One region of the Pseudomonas sp. FG35 genome, then DNA from elsewhere that is predicted to be linked to it. Evidence: predicted binding sites of a transcription regulator. Region 1 holds the regulator's gene; each other region holds the start of a gene.
What was found. The regulator FliA, encoded in region 1, starts transcription of late flagellar genes. The targets are predictions, from matches to a motif close to CTAAAGTTTNNNNNNNNNNNGCCGNTAA.
Positions count from the first base shown of each region.

Region 2: the regulator FliA is predicted to act here: its motif matches at 2,698-2,725, upstream of ACODTD_RS10410 (flagellar protein MotY).
Region 3: the regulator FliA is predicted to act here: its motif matches at 2,889-2,916, upstream of flgM (flagellar biosynthesis anti-sigma factor FlgM).
Region 4: the regulator FliA is predicted to act here: its motif matches at 3,020-3,047, upstream of ACODTD_RS01680 (methyl-accepting chemotaxis protein).

Region 1 covers NZ_JBMDJR010000017.1:40,343-45,080, reverse strand. Annotated here, with positions in the region: gene flhF (flagellar biosynthesis GTPase FlhF) at 1-231, shown strand, start outside; gene fleN (flagellar synthesis regulator FleN) at 345-1,175, shown strand; gene fliA (RNA polymerase sigma factor FliA) at 1,172-1,912, shown strand; gene ACODTD_RS25340 (chemotaxis response regulator CheY) at 2,080-2,451, shown strand; gene ACODTD_RS25335 (protein phosphatase CheZ) at 2,469-3,257, shown strand; gene ACODTD_RS25330 (chemotaxis protein CheA) at 3,297-4,738, shown strand, end outside.
Region 2 covers NZ_JBMDJR010000004.1:292,530-297,267, forward strand. Annotated here, with positions in the region: gene ACODTD_RS10400 (hypothetical protein) at 1-186, shown strand, start outside; gene ACODTD_RS10405 (argininosuccinate synthase) at 376-1,593, opposite strand; gene ACODTD_RS10410 (flagellar protein MotY) at 1,723-2,631, opposite strand; gene pyrC (dihydroorotase) at 2,792-3,838, shown strand; gene rnt (ribonuclease T) at 3,835-4,509, shown strand; gene ACODTD_RS10425 (peroxiredoxin) at 4,584-4,738, opposite strand, start outside.
Region 3 covers NZ_JBMDJR010000018.1:68,283-73,020, forward strand. Annotated here, with positions in the region: gene cheR (protein-glutamate O-methyltransferase CheR) at 95-922, opposite strand; gene ACODTD_RS25905 (chemotaxis protein CheV) at 970-1,902, opposite strand; gene flgA (flagellar basal body P-ring formation chaperone FlgA) at 1,985-2,746, shown strand; gene flgM (flagellar biosynthesis anti-sigma factor FlgM) at 2,952-3,278, shown strand; gene ACODTD_RS25920 (flagella synthesis protein FlgN) at 3,327-3,794, shown strand; gene ACODTD_RS25925 (flagellar brake protein) at 3,890-4,624, shown strand; gene ACODTD_RS25930 (MFS transporter) at 4,684-4,738, opposite strand, start outside.
Region 4 covers NZ_JBMDJR010000001.1:374,090-378,827, reverse strand. Annotated here, with positions in the region: gene ACODTD_RS01695 (phenylacetate--CoA ligase family protein) at 1-1,214, shown strand, start outside; gene ACODTD_RS01690 (GNAT family N-acetyltransferase) at 1,214-2,158, shown strand; gene ACODTD_RS01685 (hypothetical protein) at 2,198-2,731, opposite strand; gene ACODTD_RS01680 (methyl-accepting chemotaxis protein) at 3,113-4,738, shown strand, end outside.

The sequences.
Region 1 (4,738 bases):
CTGGATGAGACGGCCAGTCTGGGCGAAGTGTTGAGCCTGGCGATCAGTCACGAACTGCCGGTTGCCTACCTGACCGATGGCCCACGGATTCCGGATGATCTGCATCTGCCGCGGCGTCATCAACTGGTCAGTCGCGCCGTCAGCGTGCAAATGCAGGAAGAACCCAGCGAAGAAGCCATGGCTGACATGTTCGCTGATATCTACCACAGTCCGACCAAGCAGGTTGGCTGAGGTAATGAACAGTTTTCGTACCTACATCGATGGCCTGCCACGCATTGTTCCGGTTGTGAACGCGCAGCCAGTAATGTGGCCTCCGTCTATGCAAGACAAGGTAAAGAAATAACATGGGCAGCATGCATCCCGTACAGGTGATCGCGGTGACCGGCGGCAAAGGTGGCGTCGGCAAGACTAATGTGTCAGTGAACTTGTCCCTGGCCCTGGCAGAGCTTGGCCGTCGGGTCATGCTGCTGGACGCCGACCTGGGGCTGGCGAACGTCGACGTTCTGCTGGGCCTCACACCCAAACGAACCCTGGCCGACGTGATCGAAGGCCGCTGCGAGCTGCGCGACGTCCTGTTACAGGGCCCCGGCGGGATCCGCATCGTGCCGGCCGCTTCCGGCACCCAGAGCATGGTTCACCTGAGCCCGGCCCAGCATGCCGGCCTGATTCAGGCCTTCAGCGACATCGGCGACAATCTCGACGTGCTGGTGATCGACACCGCTGCGGGTATTGGTGACTCGGTAGTCAGTTTTGTTCGCGCAGCGCAAGAAGTGTTGCTGGTGGTCTGCGACGAGCCGACCTCGATCACCGACGCCTACGCGCTGATCAAACTGCTCAACCGCGATTACGGCATGAACCGCTTCCGCGTCCTGGCCAACATGGCCCAGAGCCCGCAGGAAGGTCGCAATCTGTTCGCCAAGTTGACCAAGGTCACGGATCGCTTCCTCGACGTCGCCCTACAATACGTCGGCGCGGTGCCCTACGACGAAAGCGTGCGCAAGGCGGTGCAGAAGCAGCGTGCGGTCTATGAAGCCTTCCCGCGTTCCAAGTGCGCACTGGCGTTCAAGGCGATCGCACAGAAGGTCGACACCTGGCCGCTGCCCGCCAACCCGCGCGGCCACCTCGAATTTTTCGTCGAGCGCCTCGTGCAGCAAACGGCAGGACCTGTGCTATGACCGCCAGCGGTATGAATTTCTACAAGAAGTCGGCGCGTGACGCGCAGTACGAGCTGATCGAGCGTTACGCGCCACTGGTCAAACGCATCGCCTACCACTTGCTGGCGCGGTTGCCGGCCAGTGTGCAGGTCGAAGACCTGATCCAGGCCGGGATGATCGGCCTGCTCGAAGTCTCGACCAAATACGACGCCAGCAAGGGCGCCAGTTTTGAAACGTACGCGGGCATCCGGATCCGTGGTGCGATGCTCGATGAAGTCCGTAAGGGGGACTGGGCACCACGCTCGGTTCACCGCAATACCCGCATGGTCAGCGACGCGATTCGCTCGATTGAAGCTAAAACCGGCCGTGACGCTAAAGATCACGAAGTTGCGGCCGAACTCCAATTGAGTCTCGACGATTACTACGGGATTTTGAACGACACCCTGGGCAGCCGCCTGTTCAGTTTCGACGACCTGTTGCAGGACGGCGAACACGAAGGGCTGCACGAGGATGGCGCCAGTGCTCATCTGGAGCCGTCGCGCGATCTGGAAGACGAACGTTTCCAGGCCGCGCTGGCGGACGCGATTGCCAATTTGCCGGAGCGTGAGCGACTGGTGTTGGCGCTGTACTACGACGAAGAGCTGAACCTCAAGGAGATCGGTGAAGTCCTTGGCGTCAGTGAATCGCGGGTCAGCCAGTTACACAGCCAGTGCGCGGCCCGCTTGCGGGGGCGTTTGGGGGAGTGGCGAGCGCGCTGAAGGCAGTGTGGGGACACTGCGAACGAGGCTGGTGCGGTGGTGAACGGCACCGGTCTTGCTCTGTTGTGCTCCAGACAGTCATCGAGTGTTTTGCCGGATTGATTGAAATGGCGCGTCCAGGTGCTGGGCGCGTTTAAGACTGCTTGGAGGTCGAATTGAACAAAGACATGAAAATCCTCATCGTTGATGACTTCTCAACGATGCGGCGGATCATCAAGAACCTGTTGCGTGATCTCGGGTTCACCAACACCGTTGAAGCCGACGATGGCACTACTGCCATTCCGGTGCTCAACAGCGGCAGCATCGACTTTCTGGTGACCGACTGGAACATGCCCGGCATGACCGGTATCGACCTGCTGCGCCACGTGCGCGCCGATGAAAAGCTCAAGCACCTGCCGGTGCTGATGGTGACCGCTGAAGCCAAGCGCGAGCAGATCATCGAAGCGGCCCAGGCCGGCGTTAACGGCTACGTGGTCAAACCTTTCACGGCTCAGGCGCTGAAAGAAAAAATCGAGAAGATTTTCGAACGCATCGGCTGATGACGCGCGGGGGAGCTATGGAGCATAACGAATCTTCACAGGGCGACTTCGAGTCGACTCTGAAAAAACACGCCGTCGAACTGGTCGAAAGCCTTGAAAAAGGCAAGTTCGGCGACGCCGTGCAACTGATCCATGAGCTCAATCAGACCCGTGACCGTGGCCTGTACCAGGAAGTGGGCAAGCTCACGCGTGAACTGCACAGTGCGATCGTCAACTTCCAGATCGATCCGCACATGCCGCAGGCTGAGGAAGTGTCGCAAATCACCGACGCTACCGAGCGCCTGGGCTACGTGGTCAAACTGACCGAAGCTGCCGCCAACCGCACCATGGATCTGGTGGAAAGCGCGACCCCCGTGGTCAATGGCCTGGCTGACGAAGCCCAGGCCTTGAGCGCCGATTGGGGCCGCTTCATGCGCCGTGAGGTCGGGGCTGAAGAGTTCCGTGAGCTGGCGCGCCGGGTCGACGGTTTTCTGGCACGCAGCAGCGCGGACAACCGCGCGGTGTCGAGCAATCTGAACGACATTCTGCTCGCCCAGGATTACCAGGACCTCACCGGTCAGGTGATCAAGCGCGTGACCCAATTGGTCACCGAAGTCGAAAGCAACCTGCTCAAGCTCGTGCTCATGGCCAGCCAGGTGGACCGCTTTGCGGGCATCGAACATGACCGTGCGGCGATGCTTGCTGAAAAAGATCCACAAAAACATCTCTCGCAGGGTGAAGGTCCGCAGATTCATGCCGATAAACGAGAAGACGTTGTGTCCGGTCAGGACGATGTGGACGATTTGTTATCCAGCCTTGGATTTTGAGTTTTTTTGGGTTTTTAGACCTGTAGGAGCACCCCATTAATGAGCTTCGGCGCCGATGAAGAGATCCTTCAGGATTTCCTGGTTGAGGCCGGCGAGATTCTTGAGCAACTGTCCGAACAACTGGTCGAGCTGGAAAGCCGCCCGGATGACGCAGATCTGCTCAACGCAATTTTTCGCGGTTTCCACACTGTAAAAGGGGGCGCCGGCTTCCTTCAGCTCAACGAGCTGGTGGAGTGCTGTCACATCGCCGAAAACGTGTTCGACATCCTGCGCAAGGGTGAACGACGCGTCGATGCAGAACTGATGGACGTGGTGCTTGAAGCGCTGGACGCGGTGAACAGCATGTTCAGCGAAGTCCGCGATCGCAGCCCGATCACCGCCGCCACCCCGGAACTGCTGGCCGCCCTGGCGCGTCTGGCCGAACCGCAATCGGCGGATGAAGCCCCGGCTTCGCCGGTTGCCGAGATGATCGAAGAACTGGTCGTCGAAGGCGATTCGGGCGACATCACCGATAACGAATTTGAACAGCTGCTGGACTCGCTGAACGCCGTCAAGGCCGAAGCCGAAGCCCCGGCTGCTGCTGCACCTGCTTCCACCGGAGCGGCCAGCGATGAAATCACCGACGCCGAGTTCGAGTCGCTGCTCGACCAGTTGCATGGCAAGGGCCAGTTCGCGGCCGACGCCGTGGCTCCGGCTGCTGCGGCACCTGCTGCTCCGGCGGCGGGCGACAGCTCGGACATCACCGACGACGAATTCGAAGCCTTGCTCGATCAGTTGCATGGCAAGGGCAACTTTGCTGTTGATGCGCTGGAATCGGCGATTGCTTCGGTGCCTGCGCCGGCTGCTCCGGCAGCGGCTGCGGCCGGTAGCGATCTGATCACCGACCACGAGTTCGAATCGCTGCTCGACGATCTGCATGGCAAAGGCAAGTTCACTGACGTCGCCACCGGTGCCGTCGTGACTGCCGGCAATGCTTCGGCAGTTGCAGCGCCTGCTGCGAAGGCCCCGGCCGCTGCGGCAAAACCTGCTGCAAAAACACCTGAGCCGAAAGCTGAACCGGCCAAGCCAGCCGCTGCGGCACCGGCTCCGGCCCGTGCACCGGCGACGCCGCCACCGGAAAAACCGACGACTGAAGCCGAGACCACCGTGCGTGTGGACACCGCACGTCTCGACGAAATCATGAACATGGTCGGCGAGCTGGTGCTGGTGCGTAACCGTCTGGTGCGCCTGGGCCTGAACAGCGGTGACGAGTCGATGCAGAAGGCCGTGTCGAACCTCGACGTGGTCACCGCCGACTTGCAGACCGCGGTGATGAAGACCCGGATGCAGCCGATCAAGAAAGTCTTCGGCCGCTTCCCGCGTCTGGTTCGCGACCTGGCACGCCAGCTCAAGAAAGAGATCAACCTGGAACTGGTGGGCGAAGAGACCGACCTCGACAAGAACCTCGTCGAGGCACTGGCCGACCCGCTGGTCCACTTGGT
Region 2 (4,738 bases), on a different contig from region 1:
AGTTCGGTAATAGCGGAGCTACTGGAAAAGTTCCCACATCCAAACAAGCATTCGCTGAGGCTGTTTCTGTTTTTAACCGACGCTGTGTCAGATATTTTACTTAAAGAACATATCGACAATCTGGAAAAAAACTCAAAAGAACACAAGGAACAACCTTCTGTATTGTTTACAACACTCATTCGTTGAATACATCTGTATTGGGAAAGATATGAAAGGAGATAAAGCGTGGAGGAAGACATCCATGCAATGCACGATGTACAGCCGATGATGACAGTAACGCTGACAGGTACCTATCAAGTCAAACGAGCCCCCGCTCCAAAAAAAAACGGCCTTGTCGCTACGACAAGGCCGTTCTTTCCATCAGGCCCGAAGAACTTAGAACAACTTGCGGCCCTTGTTGGCAGCAATACGCATGCGCAGTGCGTTGAGCTTGATGAAGCCCGCCGCGTCGGCCTGGTTGTAGGCGCCGCCGTCTTCTTCGAAGGTCGCGATGTTGGCGTCGAACAGCGAATCGTCGGACTTGCGGCCGGTCACGATCACGTTGCCCTTGTACAGCTTAAGGCGCACAACGCCGTTCACGTTGACCTGAGAAGCGTCGATCATCTGTTGCAGCATCAGACGCTCAGGGCTCCACCAGTAACCGGTGTAGATCAGGCTGGCGTACTTCGGCATCAGCTCGTCTTTGAGGTGAGCGACTTCGCGGTCCAGGGTGATCGATTCGATGGCGCGGTGAGCGCGCAGCATGATGGTGCCGCCCGGGGTTTCGTAGCAGCCACGGGACTTCATGCCGACATAACGGTTCTCGACGATGTCCAGACGGCCGATGCCGTGCTCGCCACCGATCCTGTTCAGGGTCGCCAGTACGGTGGCCGGAGTCATTTCGACGCCGTCCAGCGCGACGATGTCGCCGTTGCGGTAGGTCAGTTCCAGGTATTGCGGGGTGTCGGGAGCCTTCTCCGGGGAGACGGTCCAGCGCCACATGTCTTCTTCGTGCTCGGTCCAGGTGTCTTCCAGCACGCCGCCTTCATAGGAGATGTGCAGCAGGTTGGCGTCCATCGAGTACGGGGATTTCTTCTTGCCGTGACGCTCGATCGGGATCGCGTGCTTCTCGGCGTAGTCCATCAGTTTCTCGCGGGACAGCAGGTCCCACTCGCGCCAAGGGGCGATCACTTTCACGCCTGGCTTGAGCGCGTAGGCACCCAGTTCGAAACGCACCTGGTCGTTGCCCTTGCCGGTTGCGCCGTGGGAAATGGCGTCGGCGCCGGTTTCGTTGGCGATTTCGATCAGACGCTTGGCGATCAGCGGACGCGCAATGGAAGTACCCAGCAGGTACTCGCCTTCGTAAACGGTGTTGGCGCGGAACATCGGGAACACGAAGTCACGCACGAATTCTTCGCGCAGGTCGTCGATGTAGATTTCTTTGACGCCCATGGCCTGCGCCTTGGCGCGAGCCGGCTCGACCTCTTCGCCCTGACCCAGGTCAGCGGTGAAGGTCACGACTTCACAGTTATAAGTATCCTGCAGCCACTTGAGGATCACCGAAGTGTCCAGGCCGCCGGAATACGCCAGAACGACCTTGTTTACGTCCGCCATGCCATCACTCCACGGGGTTCTACGGAAAGCCGAGGAGTCTACCGCTCAAACGCGATAATTTACAGAGGCGCGACAGCTTAAGACGACAAAGCGACAGAATCTGTCGAGAGAGCGACGATGACCGGCAGGTCAGGAAGTCGCCGCAGTGTTGGCAGGTGTGCTGGCCTGAGGCGCTGGAGCAGTCGTCGGTGCCACCCGCGCAAGGTGCACATTGACCCGACGGTTCTTGGCCCGGTTGGCGGCATTGGTGTTCGGCACCAGAGGATAACGCTCACCATGGAAACGCACGGTGATCTGCGACTCCTGGATGCCGTTGGCCTTGAAGAAGTCGACCACGGCCAGCGCGCGGCGGCGCGACAGTTCGCGATTGGTCAGGCGATTGCCGCTGTTGTCCGAGTGGCCGTCGAGTTCGATGTGATTGACCGTCGGATCGGCCTTCATGTACTCGAGCATCACTTGCAGCTTGGCCTTGGCGGCGGCGTCCAGTTCGATGCCTTCGCCGGGGAAGCCGATCTGCGATTGCTTGACCTGATCGAAATTCTGCGGGAGCAGTTTCGCCACGCAGGTCTGATAGTCATTGAACGCCTTGCTGAACTTGACCGGCAACAGGCGCACTTCCGACACCCGACCATCGCCCGATGCCCGGCGCACCACCGGGCTGCGACCGTCCATCAGCCCGCTGATCAACTGCCCGGCCTGGGATTGAGAACTGTTGAACAGCACGTTGCCGCTGCCCAGTCGAACCGTGCCCAGATTGATGTCGCCACGACCCGGCTGCCACGGCGCAGCCGCTGCCAGCAAGGTCGCCGAACCACCGCCGAGCATGGCGTTGTAGGCGTTCAGGCGGAAGGTCGCCTGCTCGCCGGCCTTGCGCACGAATTGCCCTGAGCCAAAATCAGTGATCGGCTGCGTCAGACGGCACTCGAACTTGTCGCCCTCGACCGTCCACTCAATGTTCTCCAGACGGGTCTGGTAGGTCAGTGCCATCGCGGGGAGGCTGGCAAACACACTGAGCAAGGCTAAATATCGCTGGCGCACGGGAGGCTCCATTGGCTTCTACAACGAAAAAGACCGAGACATACATCTTTACGGCATACCTATGGGATATCGGACGCTCGTCGCAAAACTTGATAGCGAGTGCCTGCAAGAGTCTTTTCCGGTAGCATTCGCCTCAGTTTGACCCGCCTGGAATCCCCTCATGTCCGACCGCCTGACCCTGCTGCGTCCCGACGACTGGCACATTCATCTTCGCGATGGTGCCGTGTTGACCAATACCGTTGCGGATGTCGCGCGCACCTTTGGTCGCGCCATCATCATGCCCAACCTGGTACCTCCGGTGCGCAACGCCGCTGAAGCCGACGGCTATCGCCAGCGGATTCTCGCTGCCCGCCCGGCCGGCAGTCGTTTCGAACCGCTGATGGTGCTGTACCTCACCGACCGCACCCAGCCCGAAGAAATCCGTGAGGCCAAGGCCAGCGGTTTCGTGCACGCCGCCAAGCTGTATCCGGCTGGCGCCACCACCAACTCCGATTCCGGGGTCACCAGCATCGACAAGATTTTCCCGGTGCTGGAAGCCATGGCCGAAGCCGGCATGCCGCTGTTGATCCACGGCGAAGTCACCCGTGGCGACGTCGACGTGTTCGACCGCGAAAAAATCTTCATCGACGAGCACATGCGCCGCGTGGTCGAGCGTTTCCCGACACTGAAAGTGGTGTTCGAACACATCACCACCGGCGATGCCGTGCAGTTCGTCAACGAGGCTTCGGCCAACGTCGGCGCGACCATCACCGCGCATCACCTGCTCTACAACCGCAACCACATGCTGGTGGGCGGGATCCGGCCGCACTTCTATTGCCTGCCGATCCTCAAACGCAACACTCACCAGGAAGCCCTGCTCGACGCCGCCACCAGCGGCAGCGCGAAGTTCTTCCTCGGTACCGACTCGGCACCGCACGCCCAGCACGCCAAGGAAGCCGCCTGCGGCTGCGCCGGCTGCTACACCGCGTACGCCGCCATCGAGCTGTATGCCGAAGCCTTTGAACAGCGCAACGCGCTGGACAAGCTCGAAGCCTTCGCCAGCCTCAACGGCCCGCGTTTCTACGGCCTGCCGGCGAACACCGATCGCATCACACTGGTTCGTGACGAATGGACCGCCCCGACCAGCCTGCCTTTCGGCGAGCTGACCGTTATCCCGCTGCGCGCCGGTGAAAAACTGCGCTGGCGCCTGCTGGAGGAACACGCGTGAGTGAAGACCATTTCGACGACGAACTGGACGGTCAAGGTGGCGGCGGTTCCCGTCATCCAATGGCAGCACGCTTTCGCGGCTACCTGCCGGTTGTCGTCGACGTAGAAACCGGTGGCTTCAACTCGGCCACCGACGCTCTGCTGGAGATTGCCGCGACTACCATCGCCATGGATGAAAAGGGTTTCGTCTATCCGGATCACACCTACTTCTTCCGCGTCGAGCCGTTCGAAGGCGCCAACGTTGAACCGGCGGCACTGGAGTTCACCGGGATCAAGCTCGATCATCCGTTGCGCATGGCTGTCAGCGAAGAAACAGCGCTGACCGACATCTTCCGTGGCGTGCGCAAGGCCTTGAAAGCCAACGGCTGCAAGCGGGCGATTCTGGTCGGCCACAACAGCAGCTTCGACCTCGGCTTCCTCAATGCTGCCGTCGCGCGGCTGGACATGAAGCGCAATCCGTTTCACCCGTTCTCCAGCTTCGACACTGCGACCCTCGCGGGTCTGGCCTACGGTCAAACCGTATTGGCCAAGGCCTGTCAGGCAGCCGACATCGACTTCGACGGCCGTGAAGCGCACTCCGCGCGTTACGACACCGAGAAGACGGCCGAGCTGTTCTGCGGCATCGTCAACCGCTGGAAACAGATGGGCGGCTGGGAAGACTTCGACGACTGAGGGTCGTCGGGTTAAATCCCGCGCATGAAAAAACCGGCTCAAGAGCCGGTTTTTTTGTACCTCGACGTTGCGCCTTACAGGGCAGCAGCGTTCTCGGTCAGGTAAGCCGCAACGCCTTCTGGCGAAGCGTTCATGCCTTTGTCGCCTTTTTTCCAGTTGGCAGGGCAGACTTCGCCGTGCTCTTCGTGGAATTGCAGAGCGTCGACCAGACGGATCAGCTCTTCCATGT
Region 3 (4,738 bases), on a different contig from region 1:
TGCCGCTTTTCTGCCGCCTGCCCACCGGCAAAACCTTTGGGCATAAAAAAACGGGAGCCCTGAGGACTCCCGTTTCCTGTGTTGCCGGTCTTGATCACTTCGCCTGGTAGATGATCCCCGGGCTGCACTGAACCATCTGGTAATGATCCGGCAGACCGTTCAGCGCTTCGGAAGCGCCAAGGAACAGATAACCGCCCGGCTTCAGCGTGCTATGAATGCGCAACAGGATGTCTTTCTTCACCTCGGCGGAGAAGTAGATCAGCACGTTGCGGCAGAACACGATGTCGAACTTGCCCAGGCTTGCGTAGCTGTCGAGCAGGTTGAACGAGCGGAATTCCACACGGTTCTTGATCGGCGCCTTGATCACCCAGCGCCCCGGCCCTTTCGGGTCGAAGTAGCGCTGCAGGCGATCGGCGGACAGACCGCGACCGATCGCCAGGCTGTCGTACTCGCCGGTCTTGCAGTTGGTCAGCATGCTGCCGGACAGATCAGTAGCGACGATCTGCACGCCCATCTTCAACTGGCCGATGTTGGTCCGCTCGAACTCATCGATCGACATCGACAGCGAATACGGTTCCTGACCCGACGAACAGGCCGCCGACCAGATCCGCAGACGCTGGTTGGGAGCGGCCTTGATCGCTTCGGGCAGCACCTTGTTCTTCAAGACTTCAAACGGATAGGTGTCGCGAAACCACAGGGTTTCGTTGGTCGTCATGGCATCGACCACCTGCTCACGCAAACCGCTGCGCGGCTGGGTCTGGATGCGCTGTACCAGCTCACCCAGGGACTTGATGCCTTGCTGCTCCATCAGTTTGTTGAGACGGCTCGACACCAGGTACTGCTTGTTTTCACCGAGCAAAATGCCACAGGCTTTTTCCAGGAAGACCCGGAACTGTTCGAAATCCAAATTACCCGTAGACAAATGATGCCGCCTCTTAAATCGTGTTGAACGCCGAGGGCAGAAGGCCCTTAGCTGATATCTGCTGCTTTGATCCGGTCGACTACCCGGGATGCCAGGTCATCAGGACGGAACTTGGCCAGGAAGTCATCGGCACCGACTTTCTTGACCATCGCCTGATTGAACACACCCGACAACGAAGTATGCAGGATGATATGAAGCTTTTGCATGCGAGGGTCGCTGCGGATCTCGGCCGTCAGGGTGTACCCGTCCATCTCCGGCATTTCGATGTCGGAGATCATCATCAGGAACTCTTCTTCCGGCTTCTTGCCCTCGTCGACCAGCTTGCGCAGGTAATCGAGCGCCTGCCTGCCGTCGTTCAACGCCACCACTTCGACGCCGACCGTCTGCAGGCAACGCGTCACCTGCTTACGCGCCACCGACGAGTCGTCGACCGTCAGCACCCGCAGCGACAACGCCTTGCTCTGGGTCTCGACATCCACCACGCCGACCGAAATCGCTTCCGGTGTCGGCGCAACTTCCGCCAGCACCTTCTCGACGTCGATGATTTCGACTAACTGATTGTCGACCCGAGTCACAGCGGTCAGGTAATGATCGCGTCCGGTGCCCTTGGGCGGCGGATGAATCTCTTCCCAGTTCATGTTCACGATACGTTCGACCGAGCGCACCAGAAAACCCTGGGTCTTGGTGTTGTATTCCGTGATGATCACGAACGGACTGTTCTTGTCTTTCAAAGCACCGGAGCCGGTCGCCATCGCCAGATCAAGGATCGGAATGGTCGCCCCCCGGATATTCGCCACCCCGCACACGACAGGACTGGACTTGGGCATCAGCGTCAGTTGCGGGCACTGCAGCACTTCCCGAACCTTGAACACGTTGATCCCGTAGAGCTGCTGGCCGTCAAGACGGAACAACAACAGCTCCAGGCGATTCTGCCCCACCAGTTGCGTGCGCTGGTTCACCGAATCCATTACACCAGCCATGCCCAGACTCCTACACCAACGCCAAGTGTTGTTGCGACGCACATTCATTGCTAAACGGCACGGCGCTTGCTTTTTAACTCGTATGAACGCTCAAACGACATTTTTCCGACGCCTGACATCTCCCCTCCGCAGAGGGCTTTGCGCGATGTCCGCCGTTTGCCTTTTTTTCGCTGGCAGCCCTGCCGGTGCTGATGCGGTTACCTTGCCTGACATGCTTATCGGCGTCACTCAGGGCTTTCTTGAATTCACCGTAGAAGACTATCTGGCTACCAGTCAAACGGAAGGCCGTTATGAAATCGAGGTCAACCAGCTCGATCCACGCATGCGCATGCCTATGTGCGACAAGGAATTGACAGCGACACTGGAGAGTCCGGCACGTCCTTTGGGCCGTGTCACGGTGAAGGTCCGCTGCGAAGGCGCCTCCCCCTGGACGGTGTTCGTGCCCGCTCAAGTCCGCCTGTTTCGCGAGATTGTCACGACCACGCGGCCACTCAAACGCGCCGGCATCATCGAGCCGCAGGACGTGACCTTGCGCGAGCGCGACGTCAGCACGATCAACCAGGGTTTCCTGACGTCGGTGGATGAAGCCATCGGACAGAAATTGACCCGACCAACGGTCGCCGATCAAGTCATTACCCTGGTGCATCTGGAACAGGCGGAAGTGGTTCGCAAGGGCGATCAAGTGGTGATCACCGCCCGCAGCGGTACCCTCGCCGTCCGGATGCCGGGCGAAGCGCTGGCCAACGGCGGCCTGAAAGAACAGATTCGGGTGAAAAACCTCAACTCCCAACGGGTCATCAAGGCGCAGGTTGTGGCGCCCGGCCAGGTGGAAGTAGCGATGTAAGCGGCGAGTGAGCGGCAGAATGAACGGATATTTGAAAAGCCCCTGAGCGTTTGGCAGAAAACTGGCGCTGACCAGAGCTGTTCCCTAAACTGTGCCGCAGCAGGATCTGCAACGGCGCATGCAAGCTCATTGCTAAATGAGCCTAAAGTTTTCCAGGGGATGGCCGAGAACATGGCAAGCGTCCAAATTCCCAGAGGTTTTTAACATGGTCATCGATTTCAGCCGTTTGAACAGCTCCTCGTCACTTACGGGCAGTACGCGTACCAGCAACGCCAAGGAAACCGCCGAAACCGGCACTTCCGCGCCGCTGAATACCCCGGCCGAACAGGCCAGTACCGCAAAAAGCGGGGAATCGGTACACCTCAGCAATGAGGCTCAACAGTTGCAGAAGGTCACTGACAAGCTGCGCGATCAGCCTGCCGTCGACAAAGCCCGCGTGGCCGAATTGAAAGCAGCGATTGCCGATGGCAGCTATAAAGTCGACAGCAACCGTGTAGCCAGCAAACTGCTCAACTTCGAAGCCCAGCGCTAGGCCTCGGTCTGCGCCAGGCTTTTGGACGCTTAAAACCCAAGGCCAGCCATGCACGACACTAATCTATTGCAACTGATCACCGACGACTTTGCTCCAGCTCAACAATTGCTGGAGTTACTGCAAACCGAGTCCCTCGCCTTGCACGGTCGCGACATGCCTCTGCTGGAAGAAATTCTGGCGAACAAGCAGGCATTGATCATTCTGCTCGAACAGCATGGCCGCAAACGCAGCGAAATCCTCGCCAGCCTCAATCTGTCGATCGACCGCGCCGGCCTGGAACAACTGGCCAGCCAGTCGAGCATCGGCGACCAGTTGCTGAGCCAGAGCGATGTCCTGACCGATCTGATCGCCCAGTGCCAGGCAGCCAATGCCAGAAATGGCCAATCGATCGTCATGCAGCAGGCCGCCACGGCCAATCAGCTGAAAATCCTCACCGGCGGCGAGCCTCCCGCGCTCTACGATGCCAGTGGCACCTTCTCCAAACTGCAGAAACCACGCGCGCTCAGCCAGGCGTGATGCTTTCTTCCATGCTTGCGCCCTATCAACGTGCGAAACATGCTGGCAAAATACTGGCCAGCCGTAGTCAAATTTTGTCTGGAGATTGATTTAACGTGTCCAATGATGACGCTCCGCAGCCCCCAAAGGTGCTTACCACGCCCCTGGAGATCTCCAGCAATCTGCGCCAGCTGCTTGAAAGCCATGATCCGCTGATCATCACCTTCCACGAGCGCAGCCAGCGCTTCCAGAGCTATCTGATCAAGGTTGACCGGGAAACCGCCACGATTGCCCTGGACGAGATGATCCCGCGCGATGGCGAACGCTTCCTGCTCGCCGGCGAGCCGTTCAAGGTCGAAGGTTTTCATGACGGTGTGCGCATTGCCTGGGAATGCAACGGCACGCTGAACATCGAAGAATCCAGTGGCGACCGCTTCTACACCGGCGACCTGCCCACCGAAGTGGTTTATCACCAGCGCCGCAACGCCTTCCGCGCAGCCCTCAAGCTGACCGATCTGGTCAGCGTTGTGCTCGGTGGCGAAAAGCTCAAGGCACCGATCGACGGCAAACTGCTGGATATCTCCGCCACTGGCTGCAAACTGCGTTTCGAAGGCGACATCACCGACCGTCTGCAATTGGGCCAGGTTTATGATCGTCTGATCGCCGCGCCGTTGTTCGGCAACCAGCCGACCTCGGTCGAGTTGCGTTACCTGCACTTCGAAGAAAAACTCAACATCACTTTCGCCGGCCTGCGTTTTCACAACATCAGCGGCCCGGCGGCCCGCAACGTCGAGCGTTTCGTTTATCAACTGCAACGCGAAGCGCGTCGGTTCGATAAAGACGACCTCTGATCGGCAAGCATAAAAAACGGGCAGTCACTGCGGTGACTGCCCGTTTTTTTATGCCTGAATCACGGTCTGGCGGGGCTGATGTCCGGCCCTTCGCCTTCGATTGTCGAGTCGGTT
Region 4 (4,738 bases), on a different contig from region 1:
CTGCACTTCCCCAACCGATCACAGCCCTGGAACAACTGCCGGTGATTGACCCCGTGGAATACTGGAAAGGCAGTCATGACCTCGATCGGTGGCCTGTCCTGACGGCACCGCTGAACGACGCACTGGTTTTCAAGACCGGAGGCACCACCAGCGCCGGCAAGTTTTCACTGTTCCGGCGTGAGGAATGGCAGACGCTGGTCACAGACTTCGGTCGCAGTCTCGGCGCCCGGTTGAGCGCCGGAGACCGGGTCGCCAACCTGTTTTTTGTCGGTGATCTGTATGCCAGCTTCATCTTCACCCACGATGCGCTGGCGCATGTGCAAACCGAGGTCGTCGAGTTTCCCTTCACCGGCCATGTCGACTCGGACAACCTGGCCGATGCGATTGCCCGCCACCGGATCAACGTGCTGGCGGGTCTGCCGGCCCATCTGCTGAGCTTCGCGGCGTGGCTTGAGCAACATGACCGGGTCCTCACTGGCGTCACCGCCCTGCTCTACGCCGGTGAAAGCCTGTTTGACGCCCAGTTGCAACGGCTGGCGCGGGTGTTCCCCAACGCCCGCGTGGCCTCGATCGGCTACGCCAGCGTGGACGCCGGATTCATCGGTGCCAGCCATGGTGACTGCGCCATCGGCGAACACCGGGTTCCCGAATGTCACGCAGTGCTGGAAATTCTCGACGAGCAGACCGGTGAAGTGATCGATGAATGCGACCGGGTCGGACGCCTGGTGATGACCAACCTCACGCGCCGGTTGATGCCGTTGATCCGCTACCCCGTCGGCGACCGTGCGTGCTGGCGAGAGCCGCCTGACACCCCCAGGCGCAAGTTTGCGCTGATGGGCCGCTGCGCCGACAGCCAGCGGGTGCGCGTGGGCATTCTGACTCTGCTGCCGCAATCGATCGGCGAAACCGTGCGGCGCATCACTGGCAGCGACGATTGGCAACTGGTGATCGAGCAGGACGGCGTCATGGATATCCTTCGCCTGCACTGGGCACCGGACGCCCTGTCACCGGCCAACGCTGAAGCCGACCAGACGCTGCACAGCGCCTTGATCGAAGACTATCCGTTGATCGAACAACTGAGCACCGATCACCTGCTGGCGTTGCGGATTCGCTGTTGTACGGTTCAGGAACTGGCACGCCATCCACGCTCCGGCAAACGTCAGCGCGTGCTGGACCGGCGCGTCTACAGCGGCTGCGGCCAGGAGCGTTGCTGATGACATCCATCACCCTGCGCAGTTTTCGCACCAGCGACGCCCCGGCGGTCAGTCGCCTGTTCAGAAAGATCTACGGCGACCATTACGCTCAGCCGCATGTCTATCTGCCCCGCATGATCAAGCAGAACCATGCCGTCGGCCGCTGGCATTCGCTGGTGGCGGTGTCCAACGATCAGGTGGCGGGCCACTCCGCGTTGATTCTCGACAAGGGAACATCCATCGTCGAATTGGCGCTGAGCGTGGTGGATCCGCAGATCCGTGGCCAGAACGTCGCCACGCAACTGGGCCGACACTTGCTGATCCATGCACAGGCGCTTGGTTATCAGGGCGTCACGATCAAGCAGATGACCCATCACCCCTACACCCAGAAGATGGCCGCCGGCCTTGGTTTTCATAACACCGGCTTGTTGCCCGATCATGCACCGTCGCCCTTTGGCAACGCGGTGACGGAATCGCTTGTACTGGGTTACACCCCTGTCGATGGCTATCAGCGCCCGCTGCCGGCCTTGCATTGGCCCGACGAATGCCGTGAATTCATGCAACAGATGTGCGACGTGTTCGGAACACGGTTGAGCGTGTCGCCGTGGGTTGGCGCACCGGCGCAGCTCGAACAGCGCTGGGGGCGATATGACGGGGTATTCAACGAGGTGGACGACAGTTTGCTCAAACAGCTGCAACAACTGCCCGAACATTGGCTGATATCGATCAGGCTCAGGCTGGCGCAGGGTTTCGACAATGCCTGGCGCCGGTTGTCGGCGATGGGTTTCGTGTTCAGCGGACTGGCGCCCGATGACAGAGGTGCAGGCTGGCTGGCGTTGTTTCATCGCGGGTTCCAGCCCAGATCCCTGGCACTGCAGTGCCCGCGAATGCAGCGATTGCATGACGACATGCAGCAACAAATCGCACCGCTGACGGGACTGCAGGTTGGCGGCAACCGCCCATAAACGAAAGGGCCCGCTCCGTTCCCGGTGCGGGCCTTCTGATCATGCCTTGGCGTCGACGCCTTTGTCGGTCGGCGGCTTGCGCTCGCCGCCCTGTCCGTAGGTCTTCAGGTTCTGCAAGACATAGATGGCTTTCTTGTACTCGGGAATCAACGTATTGGCGTACTTGTTGCCCTTGAGATTGTTGTTCTGGATGGTATCCAGTTGCGTTGCGAAGTACTCCAGCGCATTGAACTTGGCGTCCGGATCCTTCTGAATGCCGAAGCGATCAAACTTGTCGCCGGCGTTGAGCAGAGTAATGGACGTGACTTCGGAAATCAGGCCACGGCTGCGCAGCATTGCACTGAGGCTGCCCAATTGTTTGGCCGAAACATTGGTGGGATCGAAACCCTTGATGTTCTTGTGCAGCCCCTGCTTGTCCATCTCGGCGATGCTGATTGCGTTGGGATCGTTGCCGACCAGAGCCAGCATTTGCTTGACCTTCACGCTTTGGGAAACCGGTTTGCTCGAGCTTCCTGTGTCTCGAACCAGCAAACCCGCCTTGGGTTGCCAGGCACCGGTATAGCCGATAGTCATGAGCAGGCTCCTTGCGAGGAAAACATGAAAAATTCCTTGTTGGACGACTTTTGAGTTGCCCGGAGTATCGGCCGGCAAACCAGTGGCACCAACTCCTTTCTGCATTTTTTACAATTTTTGTACATTCACGATACAAACCCGCAACAGCCCCGGAAATGCTGGATCAGAGGGTTCATGACAATCAGATGAAAGTGGGTTTGTTGCTCTAATGTTCGGGACGGTTAGTTCGCATGTATCAGGCCGGATACGTTCCATTGATCGGGATCGCACGTTTTAGGACGAAAGTACCTAAAGCTTCCCGAAGACCCGACGATACGTTAGGAAACCCGCGCTGTTTTTCCCCTGCCCACAATAAGAATCCCTGCTCAAGGACCGGTTTCCATGCCCGCATTCCGCACTATTCAGGCTCGCTACACGCTGTTTCTGGTTCTGTTCATTTTGTTGCTGTCGGTGCTGACCGTGGTCGGCATCAGCCAGCTGGTCGCGCCCAAGCTGCGCCATACCGAAGAACAAGTCGTGCTCAACCGCATTGCGGAAGTGGCCGAGCAGATCCAGGGCGAATTGAACAAGGTCCAGGCGCAACAGCGCAGCATCACCCAGACCATCCCGCTGCTCGACAGCGCGGCCATCGACAGCGTGTTGCCGGGGCTGGTCGATCAATATGGCGAACTGAAAGTGTTCGGCGGCGGCATCTGGCCATTGCCCGGTCAGCGTGAGGCCGGACGCAACAAGTTCAGTACGTTCTGGCACCGGGATGCCTCCGGCAAACTGGCGGTGAACACGTTCTGGAACAGCGACGCGGCCCCCAACTATTACGACCAGAGCTGGTACAAGGGCGGCATGCAGACCCCGCGCGGCCAATGCGCGTGGGCCGCTGCCTATAAAGATGACGCCAGCGCCGAACCGCGCACCAACTGCGCCATGGCCATCCAGAAAAACGGCAGCGCCTGGGGCGTCTCGACCATCGACGTGACCCTGGGCTTCTTCAACGATCTGGTGGCGCGCAAGGAAAAAGACCTCAACGCCGAAATGCTGATCGTCGAGGCTGACGGCAAGATCATCAGCAACAGCTCGCGTATCAACGGGCCGATCGTGCTGAAGAACATCAGCGAACTGGCCGGCGGCTCGACCTTCGCCAGCCAGATCAAAGCCGGGCTGCAAAACCGCGAGCAGGCACAGCGTGTCGAGTTCGACAACCACGGTGAAGCCAGTACCTTCTTCATGCGCCCGATCGAAGGCACCCCGTGGTTCCTCGCCACCGCGCTGCCAACCAAAATGCTCACCGCCCAGCGTGACGACGTGCTCAGCAGCCTGAGTCTGCTGCAGATTCCGCTGGTGATCCTGTTGGTGCTGTTGCAGGTCTACGCGATCCGCCAACTGGTCTCGCGCATGAAAGCGCTGAAGGCCAACATCGATTCGCTGTCCAGCGGCGATGCCGACCTGACCCGGCGCATCACCATCCGCGCTGAAGACGAACTCGGTGCCATCGGGCATTCAGTCAACACCTTCATCGCCTACCTGCAGAACATGATCGGCGAAGTGACCCAGGCCACCGGCGCGATGGCCTCGAGCCTCGACAGCCTGCAACGCACCTCGGCGCACACCAGCCAGATTCTGCTGCGCCACGCTTCGGAAACCGACCAAACCGTTACCGCGATCAACGAAATGAGCTCGACCGCCGAAAGCGTCGCGCAGAACGCTGCCGAAACCGCTGCCTTCACCCAGCGCGCCAACGAAAACGCCGACCGTTCCCGCATCGTGGTCGGTGAAGCGTCAGGCAGCGTAGTGGCGTTGATCGACGAAGTGGCCAGCGCCACCCACAAGGTCGAAAGCATGCAGCAGGACGCCCAGCGCATCACCGAAATCCTCGGCGTGATCGGCGCCATTGCCGGCCAGACCAATCTGCTGGCACTCAACGCGGCGATCGAAGCGGCACGCGCCGGTGAACAGGGTCGCGGTTTTGCAGTGGTGGCGGACGAAGTGCGTGCCCTCGCTGCCCGCACCCAG